DNA from 4 places in the Streptomyces sp. NPDC051662 genome. Region 2 is predicted to be linked to each of the others. Evidence: riboswitches for the same ligand, from Rfam matches in the RefSeq annotation. Region 2 holds a riboswitch; each other region holds the start of a gene.
What was found. A riboswitch is a leader RNA that binds a small molecule or an ion and turns the genes downstream of it on or off. The one in region 2 is predicted to bind cobalamin.
Positions count from the first base shown of each region.

Region 1: another riboswitch for cobalamin. It lies ahead of cobN (cobaltochelatase subunit CobN); the one in region 2 lies ahead of AB0M67_RS02950 (cobalamin biosynthesis protein).
Region 3: another riboswitch for cobalamin. It lies ahead of AB0M67_RS26645 (ribonucleoside-diphosphate reductase subunit alpha); the one in region 2 lies ahead of AB0M67_RS02950 (cobalamin biosynthesis protein).
Region 4: another riboswitch for cobalamin. It lies ahead of AB0M67_RS26040 (CbtB domain-containing protein); the one in region 2 lies ahead of AB0M67_RS02950 (cobalamin biosynthesis protein).

Region 1 covers NZ_JBFAZD010000016.1:151,985-156,890, reverse strand. Annotated here, with positions in the region: gene cobG (precorrin-3B synthase) at 1-1,372, opposite strand, end outside; cobalamin riboswitch at 1,482-1,636, shown strand; gene cobN (cobaltochelatase subunit CobN) at 1,670-4,906, shown strand, end outside.
Region 2 covers NZ_JBFAZD010000002.1:53,709-58,614, forward strand. Annotated here, with positions in the region: gene AB0M67_RS02940 (inorganic phosphate transporter) at 166-1,449, shown strand; gene AB0M67_RS02945 (hypothetical protein) at 1,481-1,708, shown strand; cobalamin riboswitch at 1,910-2,042, shown strand; gene AB0M67_RS02950 (cobalamin biosynthesis protein) at 2,078-3,136, shown strand; gene AB0M67_RS02955 (cobyric acid synthase) at 3,133-4,731, shown strand; gene AB0M67_RS02960 (putative cobaltochelatase) at 4,760-4,906, shown strand, end outside.
Region 3 covers NZ_JBFAZD010000017.1:74,349-79,254, forward strand. Annotated here, with positions in the region: gene AB0M67_RS26640 (ribonucleotide-diphosphate reductase subunit beta) at 1-116, opposite strand, end outside; gene AB0M67_RS26645 (ribonucleoside-diphosphate reductase subunit alpha) at 116-2,506, opposite strand; cobalamin riboswitch at 2,658-2,800, opposite strand; gene mctP (monocarboxylate uptake permease MctP) at 2,927-4,561, opposite strand; gene AB0M67_RS26655 (DUF3311 domain-containing protein) at 4,558-4,815, opposite strand.
Region 4 covers NZ_JBFAZD010000016.1:168,885-173,790, forward strand. Annotated here, with positions in the region: gene AB0M67_RS26020 (TetR/AcrR family transcriptional regulator) at 1-575, opposite strand, end outside; gene AB0M67_RS26025 (NAD(P)H-binding protein) at 669-1,094, shown strand; gene AB0M67_RS26030 (NAD(P)H-binding protein) at 1,094-1,303, shown strand; gene AB0M67_RS26035 (CbtA family protein) at 1,422-2,237, opposite strand; gene AB0M67_RS26040 (CbtB domain-containing protein) at 2,259-2,492, opposite strand; cobalamin riboswitch at 2,533-2,701, opposite strand; gene AB0M67_RS26045 (histidine phosphatase family protein) at 2,818-3,507, shown strand; gene AB0M67_RS26050 (SpoIIE family protein phosphatase) at 3,632-4,906, shown strand, end outside.

The DNA of each region.
Region 1 (4,906 bases), on a different contig from region 2:
TGGTGGCGTTCGGGACATCTCCCCGTACCTGTGCCTGTTTCTGTACGTGAACCTGTTTCTGTACGGAGATGTCGTAGCGGCCCTCGCCCTTCGCGACCACATCCACCCAGCGGCCCTGCGGATGGCCGCAGCGGCGCGCGCACCCCGACCAGTACACGGGCAGTCCGCCCGAGCCCGGGGACCCGGCATGGGACACGGCCGCCGCCGCGTCGGACCGTACGTCCGCCAGCGCCTTCGCGCAGCCGGGCCTGCCGGTGCAGGCGCCGACCCCGTACCAGGGGGAGTCGGGGTCGGTGATCAGCCCGGCCGTACGGAGCCGGTCCAGGGCATCGCCGGCCGCGGCCGGGGCCACCCCCGGCACGATCACTCCGCGCCACGGGGTCACCCGCAGCGGTCCGTTCGCCTCCGCCGCGAGCAGCCGCCACCGCGCCACGCTCAACCGGCCGAGGCGCGCGTGGACGGAGAGCGCCACGGTCCCGTCGGGCGACCGTACGGAACCAGGAGTAGGAGGCTCCCCTTCCGGTTCCGGTTCCATGTCCCGCGCGGGCGCGTTCATGTCCCGCGCGGGCGCCTCCGTCGCGTACTCCGTCGCGATCCCGGCGTCCGCCAGCGCCGCCCGTACCGCCGCGTCCAGCCCCCGGCCGTCCTCGGCGGGCAGTTCCCGTACCCGCCAGGCCCCCGAGCCGCTCGCCTCCGCCAGCGTGAGGAACGTCTCCGCCGCCAACAGGGCCGCGCGCGGGGCGTCCTCGGGGGCCACACGGGGACCCGACCGGTTTGCCCCGGTCCGTACGGAAACCGAGCCGTCCCGGTGTGCGAGCAACGTCACATCGGCGCCGAGAGCCGCCACATCGCCGCGTCCGTCGTCCAGCGCGAAGAGAAACCGCCCGGAGAGGGCCGCGGCCCGCACGCTCGCACAGAGCAGTCCGTCCAGCTCGCGCGCCCACGACTGGACGTCCGCGGACGGCAGTTCGTCCAGCCCGGCCAGCGGTGACGCGACGATGTTCCGTACCCGCTCGTGTGTCTCCGAAGGCAGCAGTCCGGCCTCGTGCAGCAGCCCGGCCAGTTCCGTGCCACGGCTTCCGTCCAGGCCGCGCAGCTGCACATTGCCCCGGGAGGTGAGGTCCAGATGTCCGTCGCCGAGCCGCTCCGCCGCGTCCGCCAGCGCCTCCGCCTGACGGGCCGTCAGAAGCCCGGCGGGCAGCCGCAACCGGGCCAGCCGTCCGTCGTCCGCGGTGTGCAGCCGCAGCGCGCCCGGGCAGGCGTCGCCGCGCTCCCGCAGAGGGGCCCGTACGGACTCCCGTACGGCGGCCCGCGGGGGCGCTTCGTCCCGGTTCACGGGTGTTGGCGAGGTGGGCGGCATGGCGGCGAGCATACCCACGTACCCACACCCGCTCCCGTCCCGCCGTCCGGCCGCCGCCGCTCCGTACCACCCCCTGTACCGGCCCGGGTTCCGGGCGCCCTCCCCCGCCCGTGACCTCAGCACTTACTATGCAGACGACGGCCTGCCCAGGCCCGTCAACGCCAGCGACGGCGTCATGGGGAGGAAGCCCGGTGCGAACCCGGCGCGGTCCCGCCACTGTGAGTCCGGCAGCAGCCGGACGAGCCAGGAACTCCCGCCGTCCTCCACACCTCGCCCGGGGCGCGGACCCCGAGGAAGGCCAGACGCCGCATGCTTCTGCTCCTGTCGACGTCCGACACCGATCTGCTGAGCGCCCGCGCGGCGAACGCGGCGGGCGGGCCCGTCCCGTACCGCTTCGCCAACCCCGCCCGGCTCGCGCTCGACGAACTGCCCTCGCTGCTGGAGGGCGCCGACCTCGTGGTCGTACGCCTCCTCGGCGGGCTGCGCGCCTGGCAGGACGGGATCGATCTGCTGCTCGCGGGCGACCGGCCGGTCGTGGTCCTCACCGGTGAACAGGCACCCGACGCCCAGCTGATGGAGGCGTCGACCGTCCCCATCGGTATCGCGGCCGAGGCGCACGCCTATCTCGCGCACGGCGGTCCGGCCAATCTGGACCAGCTCGCGCGGTTCCTCTCCGACACGGTCCTGCTGACCGGCCACGGCTTCGAGCCGCCCGCCGCCGCGCCCACCTGGGGCCGGCTCGACCGGCGCGTCAGGCCGCCCCGCTTCGGCCGTCCCGGACACAGCGTGGGGGAGTTGGCCCCGACCGTCGCCGTCCTCTACTACCGCGCGCACCACATGAGCGGCAACACCGCCTTCGTGGACACGCTGTGCTCGGCGATCGAGGACGCGGACGCCCGGCCCCTGCCGATCTTCGTCTCGTCCCTGCGCGCGCCCGAGCCGGAGCTGCTGGCCGCGCTGCGCGAGGCCGACGCGATCGTCACCACCGTGCTCGCCGCCGGCGGCACCAAGCCCGCCGAGGCGTCGGCCGGCGGCGACGACGAGGCGTGGGACGCGGGCGCCCTCGCCGCGCTCGACGTACCGATCCTCCAGGCCCTCTGCCTCACCGGCAGCCGCGCCACCTGGGCCGAGAGCGACGAGGGGCTGTCCCCGCTGGACGCCGCCTCGCAGGTCGCGGTGCCGGAGTTCGACGGCCGCCTCATCACCGTCCCGTTCTCCTTCAAGGAGCTGGACCCTGACGGTCTGCCGGTCTACATCGCCGACCCCGAGCGGGCCGCCCGAGTGGCCGGGATCGCCGTACGCCACGCCAGGCTGCGGTATGTCACGAACGCCGACAAGCGCGTCGCGCTGGTGCTCTCCGCGTACCCGACCAAGCACTCCCGTATCGGCAACGCGGTCGGTCTCGACACCCCCGCCAGCGCGGTGACCCTGCTGCGCCGACTGATCCAGGAGGGCTACGACTTCGGCTCAGAGCCCGTCCCCGGACTGGCCTCGGGCGACGGCGACGAGCTGATCCACGCCCTCATCGAGGCCGGTGGCCATGACCAGGAGTGGCTGACCGAGGAGCAGCTCGCCCGTAACCCGGTCCGTATCCCGGCTGCCGACTACCGGCGGTGGTACGGCCAACTCCCCGCCGAACTGCGCGAGTCGGTGGAGCGGCACTGGGGACCGCCGCCCGGCGAGATGTTCCTGGACCGCAGCCGGGCCGCCTCCGGCGGGGACCCGGACGGCGACATCGTGCTCGCCGCCCTGCGGCGCGGCAATCTGCTGATCCTCATCCAGCCGCCGCGCGGCTTCGGCGAGAACCCCATCGCGATCTACCACGACCCCGATCTGCCGCCCTCGCACCACTACTTGGCCGCGTACCGCTGGATCCAGGCCGACCGCGAGGACGGCGGCTTCGGCGCCGACGCGATGATCCACCTCGGCAAGCACGGCAATCTGGAGTGGCTGCCCGGCAAGAACGCGGGGATGTCGGCGGCCTGCGCCCCCGATGCCGCGCTCGGTGATCTGCCGCTGATCTATCCGTTCCTGGTCAATGACCCGGGCGAGGGTACGCAGGCCAAGCGGCGCGTACACGCCACGCTGGTGGACCATCTCGTACCGCCGATGGCGCGCGCCGAGTCGTACGGCGATATCGCGCGCCTTGAGCAGCTGCTCGACGAGTACGCCGCGATCTCGTCCATGGACCCGGCGAAACTGCCCGCGATCCGCGCCCAGATCTGGACGCTGATCCAGGCGGCCAAGCTCGACCACGACCTGGGGCTCGAAGACCGGCCGGACGACGACGGGTTCGACGACTTCCTGCTCCATGTCGACGGCTGGCTCTGCGAGGTCAAGGACGCGCAGATCCGCGACGGTCTGCATGTGCTCGGCGGCGCGCCGGCCGGCGAGGCGCGCGTCAATCTGGTCCTGGCGATCCTGCGCGCCCGGCAGATCTGGGGCGGTACGGCCTCCCTGCCCGGTCTGCGCGAGGCCCTCGGGCTCGACGAGTCGGCCGCCACCCGTACCGACGCCGACGAGACGGAGGAGCGGGCCCGCGCGCTCGTCCGGGCGATGGAGGACGCCGGCTGGGACCCGGCCGCGGTGGCGGGCGTGGCCGCCGGCCTCCCCGAGGGCGTCGCGGCGATCCTCGACTTCGCGGCGCGCGAGGTCGTACCGCGCCTCGCGGGCACCGTCGACGAGATCGAGCATGTGGTGCACGCCCTGAGCGGCGGATTCGTACCGGCGGGCCCGTCCGGATCCCCGCTGCGCGGCCTGGTCAATGTCCTGCCGACCGGCCGCAACTTCTACTCCGTCGACCCCAAGGCCGTACCGAGCAGGCTCGCCTGGGAGACCGGCCAGGCCCTCGCCGACTCCCTCCTCACCCGCTACCGCACCGACAACGGCGAGTGGCCGACCTCGGTCGGGCTGTCCCTCTGGGGTACGAGCGCGATGCGCACCTCCGGCGACGACATCGCGGAGGCGCTGGCGCTGCTGGGCGTCCGCCCGGTGTGGGACGACGCGTCGCGCCGGGTGACGGGCCTGGAAGCGATCCCGCTCACCGAACTCGACCGGCCGCGTATCGATGTCACCCTGCGCATCAGCGGCTTCTTCCGCGACGCGTTCCCGCACGCGATCGGGCTGCTGGACGACGCCGTACGGCTCGCGGCCTCGCTGGACGAGCCCGCCGACGCCAACTTCGTCCGCGCGCACGCCCAGGCCGACCTGGCCGAGCACGGCGACGAACGCCGCGCCACGACCCGTATCTTCGGCTCCCGCCCCGGTACGTACGGCGCGGGCATCCTCCAGCTCATCGACAGCCGCGACTGGCGCACCGACGCGGACCTCGCCGAGGTCTACACGGTGTGGGGCGGCTACGCGTACGGCCGGGAGCTCGACGGCCGCCCGGCGCGCGACGAGATGGAGACCGCGTACAAGCGCATCGCGGTGGCCGCCAAGAACACCGACACCCGCGAGCACGACATCGCGGACTCGGACGACTACTTCCAGTACCACGGCGGCATGGTCGCCACCGTCCGCGCGCTCAAGGGCACGGCCCCGGAG
Region 2 (4,906 bases):
GTCAGGCGGACATAGCGGCGCGCAGGGCGCTCCGGCAGAACGGGCGGGCGATTTCTCCACACATGGGGACACCGCGAAGACGAGCCCAGTTCATCTTCCGTTTACCCGGACTCCTTACGTTCACCGAGGCCACTGACGTCAAAAGATTGCCTGGGTCCTGGGTCAATGGAACACATCACGCTGCTGCTCGCGATCGTGATCGTGACGGCTCTCGTGTTCGATTTCACGAACGGCTTCCACGACACCGCGAACGCGATGGCGACCACCATCTCGACCGGGGCCCTCAAGCCCAAGGTCGCGGTGGGCATGTCCGCCGTCCTGAATCTCGTCGGCGCGTTCCTGTCCGTGGAGGTCGCCAAGACGATCTCCGGCGGACTCATCAACGAACAGGGCATCAGAACGGAAGTGATCTTCGCGGCGCTCGTCGGCGCCATCCTGTGGAATCTCTTCACCTGGCTGCTCGGCCTGCCGTCGAGCTCCTCCCACGCGCTCTTCGGCGGTCTGATCGGCGCCACGCTGATGTCGGTCGGCGCCTCCGGGGTCAACGGCGGCGTCGTCATCACCAAGGTGCTGATCCCCGCGCTCGCCGCGCCGGTCGTCGCCGGTCTCGCGGCGCTGCTCGCGACGAGGCTGACGTACCGCATCGGGCGCCGTACGGACGACAAGGCGACCGCCAAGGGCTACCGCGCCGGGCAGATCGCCTCCGCCGGGCTCGTCTCGCTCGCCCACGGCACCAACGACGCGCAGAAGACCATGGGTGTCATCACCCTCGCGCTCGTCACCGGCGGCGTCCTCGCCCCCGGCTCCAACCCCCCGATGTGGGTCATCGTCTCCGCGGGACTGGCGATCGCGCTCGGTACGTATCTCGGCGGCTGGCGCATCATCCGCACCATGGGCACCGGCCTCACCGATCTCCGTCCGCAGCAGGGCTTCGCCGCCCAGACCAGTGCCGCGACCGTCATCCTGGCCTCCTCGCACCTGGGCTTCTCGCTCTCCACCACCCAGTCGTGCTCCGGCGCCGTGATGGGCGCGGGCCTCGGCCGCAAGGGCGGTGTGGTCCGCTGGTCGACCGCGACCCGGATGTTCATCGCCTGGGGGCTGACGCTGCCCGCCGCGGGCCTGGTCGCCGCCGGGGCCGAGTTCCTCACCGGCCAGGGCACCTGGGGCATCGCGGTCGTCGCCGTCCTGCTCGTCGGGATCTCCGGGGCGATCTGGCTCGCCTCGCGCCGCCGCCCCGTCGACCACACCAATGTCAACGAGAGCGGGGCCGGAGCCGCCGGCGCGACGGAGGACGCCGGGACCGGCGAGCCCGCGGGCGTCGTCACCAGCGCCATCGCGGCCGTCACCCCGCCGCCCACGGCCGCTGCCGCGCAGGAACTGTCGACCACCATCCCGGCCCCGGGCCCCCCGGACCCCGCGGGCGAGCCCGCGCGAACCGCCACGGTGTAAGTACCGCCACGGTGTAAGGAAGAGAAACCGCATGAACATCGACTGGGCAGCACTCGGTTCCGTCTTCGGGGTCAGTCTCGTGGCCACCGTCGCCCTCGTGGGCCTGTTCACCCTCGGCATCGTGGGCCTCGCCAAGCAGGAGTCGGCGAGCACGCGGGGCGCGACGGGCTCCGTGGCGCTGGCCCGTACGGGCGCGTACACCTGCTTCGCGCTCTGCGTGGCGGCCGTCGCGTACGGGATCTATCTGATCGTCGCCTGACCGGCGACCGGTGACCGGGCGACCGGAACACCCGGACCACCACACCCCCGGCCGGCCCGGGCGCGTCCGTCACGCGCCCGGGCCGGCTCCGTGCCGCCCACGGGACGGGCGTGCCGTGTGGGGCTCGGCACACTGTCCCGTCGCTGGTCAGGGATGAGTTGACGGGTGTTCGCGGGGCGTGGTGGACTTCCGGGGCCATTGAGGTCCTGTCCGGTAGGAGAGGGCCCAGGCGACGGCAGAAGAGGAAGCCGGTGCGAATCCGGCGCGGTCCCGCCACTGTCACTGCGAGCCCCGTCTCCAGGAGCCAGGAACTCTCGCCGCCGCATCACGTCGAGCCGGGGCGCGGACCCTGAGTGAGGACATTTCGCCATGCCTGGCCGCCGTTCGGCCGTCGTGCGCGGCCGGGGTCCGGCCGCCGAGCGTGATTTCGCCTACGGCGCCGCCGTGGGTCTCCTGGGCGACCGGTTGTTCGGCGATCCGCGCCGGGGCCATCCCGTCGCCGCGTTCGGCCGGGCGGCGAAGGCCGTCGAGCGGACGCTGTGGCGCGACCACCGGGGCTGGGGCGCGCTGCACACCGCGGTCTGCGCCGGAGGAGCCGCCGGGATCGCGGCGCTGGCCGCCCGGGGCGTACGGGACCACCGCACCGCCTCCGTGGCACTGACCGCCGCCGCCACCTGGGCCGTGGTCGGCGGCACTTCACTGGGGCGGGAGGCACGGGCCATCGGCGCGGCGCTCGCCGCCGGGGACGTCGAACGGGCCAGGGAGCGGCTGCCTCATCTGTGCGGCCGTGACCCGCAGGCGCTGGACGGACAGCAGATCGCGCGGGCCGTCGTGGAGTCGGTCGCGGAGAACACCTCCGACGCCGTCGTGGGCGCGCTGGTGTGGGGGGCGGTGGCGGGGGTGCCGGGGCTCGCCGGGTTCCGGGCCGTGAACACGCTGGACGCGATGGTGGGTCATCTCTCGCCCCGTTACCGCCGGTTCGGCTGGGCCTCGGCCCGGCTCGACGATGCCGTGGGATGGCCGGGCGCCCGGCTGACCGCCGTACTCGCCGGGGCGCTGGCCGGCGGAGTCGACGGCGATCCGCGCGCGGCCCTGCGGGCGGTACGGCGGGACGCCGGCAGGCATCCGAGTCCCAACGCGGGCCCGGTGGAGGCGTCGTTCGCCGGCGCGCTGGGCGTACGGCTGGGCGGGACACTCGCGTACGGCGGACGGGTGGAGCACCGGCCCGTACTGAACGGCGAGGGGCGGCCGGTCGAGGTCGCGGACATCGAGCGGGCCGTACGGCTGTCGCGCCGGGTGACCGGGGCCGCCCTCGCGGTCTGTGTGGCGGGCCGGTTCGGATTCGGCGCGATACGCCGTACGCCAGGCGCGATACGCCGTACGACAAGCGCGGGCCGTACGACAAGCGCGGGAAAGGGACGTGGATGAGCCGGGGCGGGCGCGGCGGGGGGCTGCTGATAGCCGGCACGACCTCCGACGCGGGCAAGAGCGTGGTCACGGCGGGGATCTGCCGCTGGCTGGTGCGCCGTGGGGTGAAGGTCGCGCCCTTCAAGGGGCAGAACATGTCGCTGAACTCGTTCGTGACCCGCGAGGGCGCGGAGATCGGACGGGCCCAGGCGATGCAGGCGCAGGCCGCCCGGGTCGAGCCGACGGCGCTGATGAACCCGGTCCTGCTGAAGCCCGGCGGTGACCGCACCAGCCAAGTGGTGCTGATGGGGCGGCCGGTGGGGGAGATGAGCGCCCGGGGTTACTTCGGGTCCGGGCCCTCGGCGGAGCCGCGACCGGGCGAGGCGTCCGCCGGAAGGACCCCGCACGGGCGGGAAGCCCTGCTCGGTCCCGTCCTGGAGTGTCTGGAGCGGCTGCGCGGCACCTACGACGCCGTGATCTGCGAAGGGGCGGGCAGTCCCGCGGAGATCAATCTGCGCCGTACCGACATCGTGAACATGGGCATCGCGCGGGCCGCGCGGCTGCCGGTGGTGGTGGTCGGGGACATCGACCGGGGCGGCGTCTTCGCCTCGTTCTTCGGGACGACCGCGCTGCTGTCCCCCGAGGACCAGGGGCTGATCGCGGGCTATCTGGTCAATAAGTTCCGGGGCGATGTCTCGCTGCTCGAACCGGGTCTTGAGATGCTCCGCGGGCTCACCGGGCGGTCCACCTTCGGCGTACTGCCGTTCCGGCACGGTCTGGGCATCGACGAGGAGGACGGGCTGCGCGTCTCGATGCGCGGCGCCGTACGCGAGTCGCCCGCGGCTCCCCCGTACGGCGAGGACGTGCTGCGGGTCGCGGTCTGCGCCGTACCGCTGATGTCGAACTTCACCGATGTGGACGCGCTGGCGGCGGAGCCGGGGGTCGTCGTGCGGTTCGTGGACCGGCCGGAGGAGCTGGCCGACGCCGATCTCGTGGTGGTGCCCGGCACACGCGGCACGGTCAAGGCGCTGGCGTGGCTGCGCGAGCGCGGGCTCGCCGACGCGCTCGCCCGGCGGGCCGCCGAGGGGCGTCCCGTGCTGGGGATCTGCGGCGGCTATCAGATCCTGGGCGAGCACATCGACGACGAGGTGGAGTCCCGGGCGGGCGCGGTGCCCGGCCTCGGACTGCTGCCCGTACGGGTGCGGTTCGCCCGCGAGAAGACCCTCGCCCGACCGGTGGGCCTGGCCCTCGGTGAGGCGGTGGAGGGGTACGAGATCCATCACGGCGTCGCGGAGGTACGGGGAGGCGACACCTTTGTCTCCGACGCGGACGGGCGCGCGCTGGACGGCTGCCGGGTGGGGGCCGTCACGGGCACGCACTGGCACGGGGCGCTGGAGAGCGACGCGTTCCGGAGGCGGTTCCTGACGGAGGTGGCGCGGACGGCGGGCCGGCGTTTCGTCCCCGCGCCCGGCACGAGCTTCGGCGCGCTGCGGGAAGAACAGCTCGATCTGCTCGGTGACCTCATCGAGGAGCACGCGGACACGGACGCGCTGATGCGCCTGATCGAGGAGGGCGCGCCCGAGGGGCTGCCCTTCATTCCGCCGGGAGCGCCATGACGACCATCTTCGAAGGAGCGATCAGCATATGAGCACCCCTTTTCCGTTCACCGCTGTGGTGGGGATGGACGATCTGCGGCTCGCCCTGTTGCTCAACGCGGTGAGCCCCGCCGTCGGCGGTGTGCTCGTCCGCGGTGAGAAGGGGACGGCCAAGTCCACGGCCGTACGCGCCCTT
Region 3 (4,906 bases), on a different contig from region 2:
TTGATCGCGTCGCGGTAGCGCTCGTAGAAGTCCGGGTAGCGCATGGGCCGCAGCGTCAGCTCGAAGCCCGGGTCCAGGAGGTTCTTGGCGTTCGTCACGGTCGTCTCGGTGGTCATTACTGGCAGGCCTCGCAGGACTCGGGGTTTTCCAGGGAGCAGGCGATCGCCTCTTCGGAGACCGCCTGCGCGGGTACGGGCACGGACGCCGGCCGGGTCTCCGACGATCCCCGCGCCGCCCGCGCGATCCGTGTCGCCGGGCGCGAGCGCAGGTAGTACGTCGTCTTGAGGCCCTTCTTCCAGGCGTACGCGTACATCGAGCTGAGCTTCCCGATGGTCGGCGTCTCCAGGAACAGGTTCAGCGACTGGCTCTGGTCGAGGAACGGCGTACGGGCCGCCGCCATGTCGATCAGACCGCGCTGCGGGATCTCCCACGCCGTACGGAACAGCTCACGCACCTCCGCCGGGATCCAGTCGAAGCCCGCCACCGAGCCACTCGACTCGCGCAGCGCCTCGCGCGTCTGCGCGTCCCAGACGCCGAGCCGCTTCAACTCGTCCACCAGGTACGAGTTGACCTGGAGGAACTCCCCGGAGAGCGTCTCGCGCTTGAAGAGGTTGGAGACCTGCGGCTCGATGCACTCGTAGACGCCCGCGATCGAGGCGATCGTCGCCGTCGGGGCGATCGCGAGGAGCAGGGAGTTCCGCATACCGCTCGTGGCGATCCGGGCGCGCAGCGCGTCCCAGCGCTCCGGCCAGTTCAGCTCCACGTCGTAGTGGTCGGGGTGCAGCACCCCGCGCGCGGCGCGCGTCTCGGACCAGGCGGGGAGCGGGCCGTTGCGTTCGGCGAGCGCGCAGGACGCCTCGTACGCGGCGAGCATGATCCGCTCGGCGATCTTCGTGGAGAGGGCCGCGGCCTCGGCGGAGTCGAAGGGCAGCCGCTTCTTGAAGAAGACGTCCTGGAGGCCCATCGCGCCCAGGCCCACCGGGCGCCACTTCGCGTTGGAGGCGCCGGCCTGCTCGGTCGGGTAGAAGTTGATGTCCACGACCCGGTCGAGGAAGGTCACGGCCGTACGGACGGTCTCGTCCAGCCGCTCCCAGTCGAGGTCGCCCGAGGCCAGTACGAACGAACCGAGGTTGATGGAACCGAGGTTGCAGACGGCGGTCTCCCCGTCGTCCGTCACCTCCAGGATCTCCGTGCAGAGATTGGACGAGTGGACGACGCGGCCGGGCTCGGCGGTCTGGTTCGCCGTACGGTTCGAGGCGTCCTTGAAGGTCATCCAGCCGTTGCCGGTCTGGGCGAGGGTACGCATCATCCGGCCGTAGAGCTCGCGGGCCGGGATCGTCCTGCGCGCCAGGCCGGCGGCCTCCGCCTCGCGGTACCGCGTGTCGAACGCGTCGCCCCACAGGTCGACCAGCTCCGGCACATCGACGGGGGAGAACAGGGACCAGACGCCGTCCGACTCGACCCGGCGCATGAACTCGTCCGGGATCCAGTGCGCGAGATTCAGATTGTGCGTACGGCGCGCGTCCTCGCCGGTGTTGTCGCGCAGCTCCAGGAACTCCTCCAGATCCGCGTGCCAGGTCTCCAGATACACACAGGCCGCGCCCTTGCGCCGGCCGCCCTGGTTGACGGCGGCGACCGAGGAGTCGAGGGTGCGCAGGAACGGGACGATGCCGTTGGAGTGTCCGTTGGTGCCCCGGATCAGTGAACCGCGCGAACGGATACGGGAGTACGAGAGGCCGATGCCGCCCGCGTGCTTCGAGAGCCGCGCCACCTGGTGGTACCGGTCGTAGATCGAGTCCAGTTCGTCCAGCGGGGAGTCCAGCAGGTAGCAGGAGGACATCTGCGGGTGGCGCGTACCGGAGTTGAAGAGGGTGGGGGAGGAGGGGAGGTAGTCCAGCCGGCTCATCAGCCGGTAGAGCGCGGCGACTTCGTCGAGCGCGCGGAGGCTCTCGTCCTCGGCCAGTCCGGCGGCCACGCGCAGCATGAAGTGCTGCGGGGTCTCGATGACCTGGCGGGTGATCGGATGGCGGAGCAGATAGCGGCTGTAGAGGGTCCGCAGCCCGAAGTAGCCGAAGAGGTCGTCGGCTTCCTGGTCGATGAGCGCGTCGAGGGAGTCGGCGTGCAGCGTGACGAAGGCGGCCGTACGGTCCGCGATCAGGCCCTCGCGGTGGCCGACGGCGACCGACGCGGAGAACGCCACGGCGCCCTGGCCCGCGGCCTCGTCGGCGATGGTGCGGGTCAGCAGCCTGGCCGCGAGCCGGGAGTAGGCGGGGTCCTCGGAGATGAGCCCCGCGGCCGACTCGGTGGCGAGCTCGCGCAGCTCGGCCTCGTCCGACCGGGCGTTACGGCCGCGCAGCGCCGCGGCGGCGACTCTTCCGGGGTCGGTGTCGGGCAGATCGGCGGTCAGGTCCGTCAGGGTCCGCAGCAGTGCGGTCCCGGGTCCGTCGGCCGCCCGCGCGGCGGCCTCGGAGATGCCTGAAGCCGGATCGGCTGGCGCGATGGTCACGTGGTGCTCTCCCTCGCTCGGCTCTGGACCGTCGGGAGGGGAGCGGGCTGTTTCTCGCGGTACGGACCGTACGACCCGGATCCGGGCGGCACGGCGTACGGCGCCCACCGGCCCATCCACGAGGCCCGGACGTCTCGGCGTCCGATTCGGTCGAACCGGACGCACTGTCGGCAGGTGTTCGGACTCGTGGGTATGGCAAAGCACACCACATCACACCGTTGCGGGACAGTTCCGGATTCGCACCGGATTCCCCTGCGTCGACAGCGAGGTCGAGCATACATGTGGGGGCTGGCTCGGGAACCACCCCCCAGATGTTGTGTCGTGCGTCATTACGTTCGGGCCCGCGCGGACAGCGAAAAGGCCGCCGGATCCCTGTCTTTCCCAGGGATCCGACGGCCCGTCGAGCCGGGCGCCGGCCGTTCAGTGGCCGCCGGGGCCGCCCGATGTCGCTGCCGGGAGCTCGGCCTTCACGCCCGGGTCGCCCGCGTCCGCCGTGTAGTCGGACGGGCTCGTCTCGTCCGTGCCCTCCGGAGCCTTGGCCGCGCGCAGGACGAAGGTGAGCGCCACCGTCACCACCAGGTTGAGCACGAACGCGGTGAGGCCGATGTAGCCGATCTCACCCAGCCCGGGGATCTCCTTGGAGGAGCCGCCGAAGTGCGCCTGGGTCGGGCTGGCCACGCCGTACGCCGCGGCCGTGCCGTAGACCATGCCGACCGCCCAGCCCGCGAGCAGCGCCCAGCGGTGGAACCAGCGGGTGAAGAGACCGCCGACCAGCGCCGGCATCGTCTGGAGGATCCAGATCCCGCCCAGCAGCTGGAAGTTGATCGCGACGGTCTTGTCCATGGTCAGGACGAAGGCCAGCGCGCCCACCTTCACCAGCAGCGAGACCAGCTTCGAGACCTTGGTCTCCTGCGCGGGGGTCGCGTCCGGCTTGATGAAGTCCTTGTAGATATTGCGGGTGAAGAGATTCGCCGCGGCGATCGACATGATCGCGGCCGGCACCAGCGCGCCGATGCCGATGGCCGCGAAGGCCACCCCCGCGAACCAGTCGGGGAACATCGTCTCGAAGAGCTGCGGGATCGCCAGCTGTCCGTTCTCCACCTTGACTCCGGCGGCGATCGCCATGAAGCCGAGCAGCGCGAGCAGGCCCAGCATCAGTGAGTACAGCGGCAGGATCGTGGTGTTGCGCCGGATCACCTCGCGGCTGCGGCTGGAGAGCGTCGCCGTGATGGAGTGCGGATACATGAAGAGCGCGAGCGCGGAACCGAGCGCCAGCGTGGCATAGCCCCAATGCCCGGCCTCGCCCGGCGCCAGGGCGCCGCGTGGCTGGCCGGTCGCCGGGTTGGTCTGCGCGAAGGCGTCGCCCGCCTTGGCGAAGATGTCGTCGAACCCGCCCAGTTTGATGGGGATGTAGATGATCGCCACGACGATCACGATGTAGATCAGCGTGTCCTTGACGAAGGCGATCAGCGCGGGCGCCCGCAGCCCCGACGAGTAGGTGTACGCGGCGAGCACACCGAAGGCGATCAGCAGCGGCAGGTCCTTGATGAACCAGTGGGTGTTCTCGCCGCCGCCGACGCCCATCACGTCCAGCACCGCCTGGATACCGACGAGTTGGAGCGCGATGTACGGCATCGTGGCCAGGATGCCGGTGACGGCGACCGCCAGCGACAGGCCCTTCGATCCGAACCGGCCCCGCACGAAGTCCGAGGTGGTCACGTATCCGTGCTTGTGCGACACCGACCAGAGCCGGGGCAGGAAGGTGAAGATCAGCGGGTAGACCAGGATCGTGTAGGGCACGGCGAAGAAGCCGGCCGCGCCCGCCGCGTAGATCGCCGCCGGTACGGCCACGAAGGTGTACGCCGTATAGAGGTCGCCGCCGAGCAGGAACCAGGTGACCCAGGTGCCGAACGACCGTCCGCCGAGGCCCCATTCGTCGAGGCTGTTCTCATTGGCGGCCTTGCGCCAGCGAGCCGCCAGGAACCCCATGACGGTAACGGCCACGAAGAAGAAGATGAAGACGGCGAGTGCGACGCCGTTCACGCCGTCCTTCATTTCGACGCACCTCCCTCGCGGGAGCGCTGGTCACGCTTCCACAGCTGGTAGGCGGTCATCGTGAGCACCGCCGAGACCGGGACCCAGAGCATCTGGTACCAGTAGAAGAAGGGGATGCCGATGAATGTCGGCTCGATCTTCGCGTAGGACCCGACCCAGAGCATCGCCACGAAGGGCGCGAGGAGGCAGAGAGCGATGATCACCCGCGCCGGGGTGACCGTGGGGGGCGGTTTCTCTTCCGGAACTTCTGACACCGCGGCTCCGTTCCCTCGTTGATCGCCTGTGGTAATGAGCAGGAAATCTAAGCGAAGGCGCTGGTCAGCGTAAGCCCCTGTCCGAATGTCG
Region 4 (4,906 bases), on a different contig from region 2:
TCCGGTGGTTCCGGGGCGAAGAACAGGCCCAGAAAGGCCCGGTGGAAGCAGGCGCCGACGAGAAGCAGCGCCGCCGCGTCCGGGTCGATGTCCGGGGAGACCCGGCCCAGCTCCTGTTCCGCGGCGAGATACGCGGCCACGGACCGGCTCACCTCGTGCGGCCCCGAGCCGTCGAGTCCGAGCCGTTCGCGATGGGCCACGAGCAGGTCGGGGCTGGCGAAGAGGGACGCCGCCATCGGGAACGTACCCCGGTAGAAGAGCACCCCCACCCGGGCCACCTCCTCCAGATGATCCGCCACCTCCCCCTCGCCCACGCGCCCGGGCAGCCGCGCCAGCGCGTCCGTGAAGCGCGGCGCGCGCTCGTGCAGAACGCTGACGAAGATCTCCTCCTTGTCGCGGAAGTGCTTGTAGAGCGCGGCTTCCGAGCAGCCCGCCTCCCTCGCGATCTCCTTCGTCGTCGTGCGCGTCAGCCCCACGGTGCCCATCAGCCGCGCGGCGGCGTCGAGGATGCGCGAGCGCGTGAGGGCGCCGCCGGTCAGGGGCGGCGCGGCGGCTTCTCGGTGCGTACCGGTCATGTCGTACCCGTCATGCCCACCAGCCTACTTTGACAAGTGGGTGAGCGCTCACCCACCATGGCTGGTAAGCGTTCACTCACCCCTGGAGGGGTCATGAAAATCGCTGTGCTGGGAGCCACGGGAGGCGTCGGACGGCAGATCGTCCGCCACGCCCTCGCGGACGGACACAAGGTTTCGGCCGCGGTACGGGACCCGGCCAAGCTGAGGACGGAACACGAGGGCCTGACGGTCGTACGCGCCGACGCCCTCGACGCGGCCTCCCTGACCGAGGTCGTCGACGGGGCCGACGCGGTGCTCTCCGGGATGGGCCAGGCCGGCCGGCACGACCCGCTCAAGCCCGCCTCCACCTCGGCGCGGGCGGCGACCGAGGCGATGGCCGCGACCGGCGCCCGGCGGATCGTCGTGGTGAGCGCGGCGCCGCTGAACCGCTCGGGTCCGGTCAGCCGTGGCTCGCGCGCCGGGTCCTGCTGCCCGGGATGTGGCTGGCGCTCAAAGAGCTGTACACGGATCTCGAACTGATGGAGACGATCCTGCGCGAGAGCGGGCTCGACTGGACGTCGGTACGGCCGCCCCGGCTGACGGACGCCGACGGCAAGGGCACCTACCGCCACGCCGTGGAGGCGGGCCCGGCCGCCAACGCGATCGCCCGCGCGGACGTGGCCCGCGCCATGCTGGACTTCGTCACGGACCGGTCGACGTTCGGGCACGCGGTCGGCGTCAGCGACTGACGGGCGACCGGAGACCGGCCGACGGTCCCCTGACAGGAAACCGGGACCGGCCCGCGCTTCGTGAGCGCGGGCCGGTCCCGGTTCCGTTCCCCGTTCCGTTTCCGTTCCCGGTCCCGGTTCAGCCGGCGGTACGTACCGGTGCGGCAGTGCTGTCGGCCGCCACCGCGGCGGCCTGCCGCCTCGGCCGGAGGGCCCGCTCCGCCAGCGCCCCGAAGATCAGCCCGAAGGCTGTCCAGAGCAGCGCCTGTACGGCGATCGACGCCAGCCGGAATTCCCAGAGCAGGGCGGCCGGGAACGTGGCCGGAATGGCATCGGTGTTGGCGGGCAGGACCAGACAGGCCACCACCACGGCGACGACATAACCGCCACCGGCGGCGACCGCCGCGTTCCAGTTGCCCAGACGCGGCGCGAGCCTTCTCCCCGCGATGACCGCGACAACCGCCAGCAACACGCTCAACACGATCATCAGGAAGAACAGCGTGGTGCGCTTGCCGATGGTGTCCGGGTCGCCGACCGCGGGCGGGTTCGCCGGATACTTCAGGAACGGCACCAGATAGACGGTGGCGAAGGCGGCCCCGGCGAGCAGCGCCGCGGTCACCCTCGGACCGAACCGGCCGATCCTGCCCAGACAGCCGGCGAAGACCAGCGAGGCGATCCCGCCCAGGGCCACCCCGTACACGAGGACGCCGGTGGCCAGCCCGAAGGTCGACTGCACCGGCCGGCTGACCAGTTCTTCCTCCTCTTCTTCCGCGCCCTGCTGGGTGGCTTCCCCGCCGTGCTGATGCGCGGACGCGGAGTGGGCCTCCTCCTGCGCGATGGAGGCCCGTACCGAGGGCTCACCCGCCACATAGGCCAGCGCGAACGCGCAGAGTCCGGCGAGGACGCCCGCGATCATGCCGCGGACGAGGAGGGTTCTGACGGTGGAGGCATGCATGCGCGTGATCTCCGTCGGTCGTCAGTGGCAGGGGAAGCCGAGGAGATGACGGCCGTCGTGGACCCACTCGTGCACGTCCGCACCGGAGAACACCGACGTGGCGCCCTGCTCCGCGCCGACGAAATAGAGCAGCACCAGCATCAGGGTGCCGACGAACACGGCCCAGGGCAGCACCGCGCGGAGCGGAAGGGGGGTGACAGCGGTGCCGGCGGCACCGGTGGATGCAGCGGCCGGGGGCGCTATGGACTGCGCCATGACACAACCTCCTTGGGGAACTCGCGTCCCGTTCAGTGGAGCTCGAACGACGGCATCCGGGTCTGACTCACCGGGACCCCCGCCGCGCTGATACGCGACCGGCGCCCGGCTTACAGTGGCGCGACCGTGCCGGATTCCCACCGGACTTCCGTTCCGCCGTCGTTATTTCGACGTGAAGGTACCGCGATCCCGGGGACCGGCCAAGAGGACCTTTTCCCGGAACGTGCCGGAACACGGCCGGAACCCGGCGGGAACACGGCCAGAACCTGCGGAAACACGGCCGGAACCCGGCCGGACCGAGCCAGAACCAAGGAGCGAGGACCGTATGACCACCCGGCTCATGCTCATCTCACCGGCCATGAACCCGGCCCTGCGGGAGGCCCGCTTCCCCCACGCCGAGGAGCCGGCCGACGGCGGGCTGGACGCCCTCGGGCTGCGGCAGGCCGAAGCCGTACGGGAGACCTTCCCCGTCACCACCACATACGTCTCCCCCTCCCCCCGCTGCCGGCGCACCGCCGAGGCCCTCGGCCTGGACGCGAAGCCGCTGCCCGCCCTCGCACCCTGCGCCATGGGCGGCTGGCAGGGCAGGACCCTCGACGAGGTGGCCGCCGCGGAACCGCACGCGCTGGCCTCCTGGCTGTCGGACCCCGCGTCCGCCCCGCACGGCGGCGAATCCCTGCTGACGCTGCTCGCCCGCGCCGCCCACTGGCTCGACGCGCTGGGCGGCGACACTCATGGCGACGGCACCTCTGACGACAGCACCCCTGGCGACAGCACCTCTGACGACGGCACACCGCGCGACCGCACCCCGCGCGGCGGCGGCACGGCGGGGGGCCGCGTCATAGCCGTCGCCGAGCCGGACATCATCCGCGCCTGCGCGGTCCACGCCTTGGGCGCAACTCCCGCGGCCTTCTGGCGGATTGACGTACGCCCCCTGACCGCCACCGAACTCAGCGGGCGGGCCGGCCGCTGGAACCTGCTCAGCGGCCGACCGCTCCACAGCGCCACCCCCTGAGGCTGTCGCCATAGCCCCCGGCGCTCCCCGGCGCTCCCCGGCGCCCCCGGCACTCTCCGGCGGCGCCCACGCCCGTTCGCCTTGTGAAGACAGCCGGTGTAGATGTAGGTACATGGCCGGACATATGGGTCGATCCTGGGCTCGGGCCCTGGCTGCCCGCTCCGGCCGACGCCCACGGAGTCGGTGGCGTCGTCCGTCGTGGCTGAACGTCCGCACGCTCGCCGGGCAGGTCTTCATCCTGCAACTGGTGATCGTGCTGCTGCTCATCGGGTCCTCGCTGATCTCGCTCCTCCTGGTGTCCAGGCGCGACACCGAACAAGAGGCACGCAACCGCTGCGTCTCCGTCGCCACCGCGTTCGCGAACTCCCCCGGAATCGCGCCCGCCCTGCGGGCACCCGACCCCTCCGCGATCCTCCAGCCACGGGCGGAGGCGGTACGCAAAGCCTCCAGCGTCGACTTCGTCGTCGTACTGAACACGAAGGGGATCCGGCTCACCCACCCCAATCCCGCGCGCATCGGGGAGCACTTCATCGGCACCATCGGGCCGTCGCTGAAGGGCCGCACCATCACCGAGACCGTCCCGGGGACCCTCGGTCCCTCCGTACGGGCGGTGACCCCCGTCAAGGACGCGAGCGGAAAGGTGATCGGCCTCGTATCGGCCGGGATCACCATCGAGAAGGTGAACAGTCTCGCCAACCGCGAGATCCCGATCGTCCTGGGCGCCGCCGCCGCCTCGCTCGCCCTCGCCACCGGCGGCACGGCGCTGGTGAGCGGCCGGCTGCGGCGTCAGACCCATGGGCTGGAGCCCGTCGAGATCGCCCGTATGTACGAGCATCACGACGCGGTCCTCCATGTCGTACGCGAAGGGGTGCTCATCGTCGACGGCGACGGCCGGCTGGTACTCGCCAACGACGAGGCGCGCCGTCTCCTCGACCTGCCCCCGCACCCGGAGGGCCGCCCCGTCACCGAACTCGGTCTGGACTCCCGGATGGCCGAGCTGCTGGCCTCGGGACGCCGTGCCACCGACGAGGTGCTGGCGACAGGAGAGCGGCTGATCGCGGTGAACAACCGCTCCACGGACCGTGACGGAGGCCCGCCCGGCAGCGTGGCGACGCTCCGCGACTCCACCGAGCTGCGCGCGCTCACGGGCCGGGCGGAAGTGGCGCAGAAGCGCCTCAAGCTCCTGTACGACGCGGGCGTGGAGATCGGCACCACCCTCGATGTGACCCGGACCGCCGAGGAGCTGGCGCAGGTGGCGGTCCCGCGGTTCGCCGACTTCGTCACCGTGGATCTGGCGGAGGCCGTACTGCGCGGTGAGGACCCGGCGTCGGTCACCGCCTACTCCGAGCTGCGCCGTACGGCCCTGGTCGGCCTCCCCGACGACCACCCCTTCTATCCG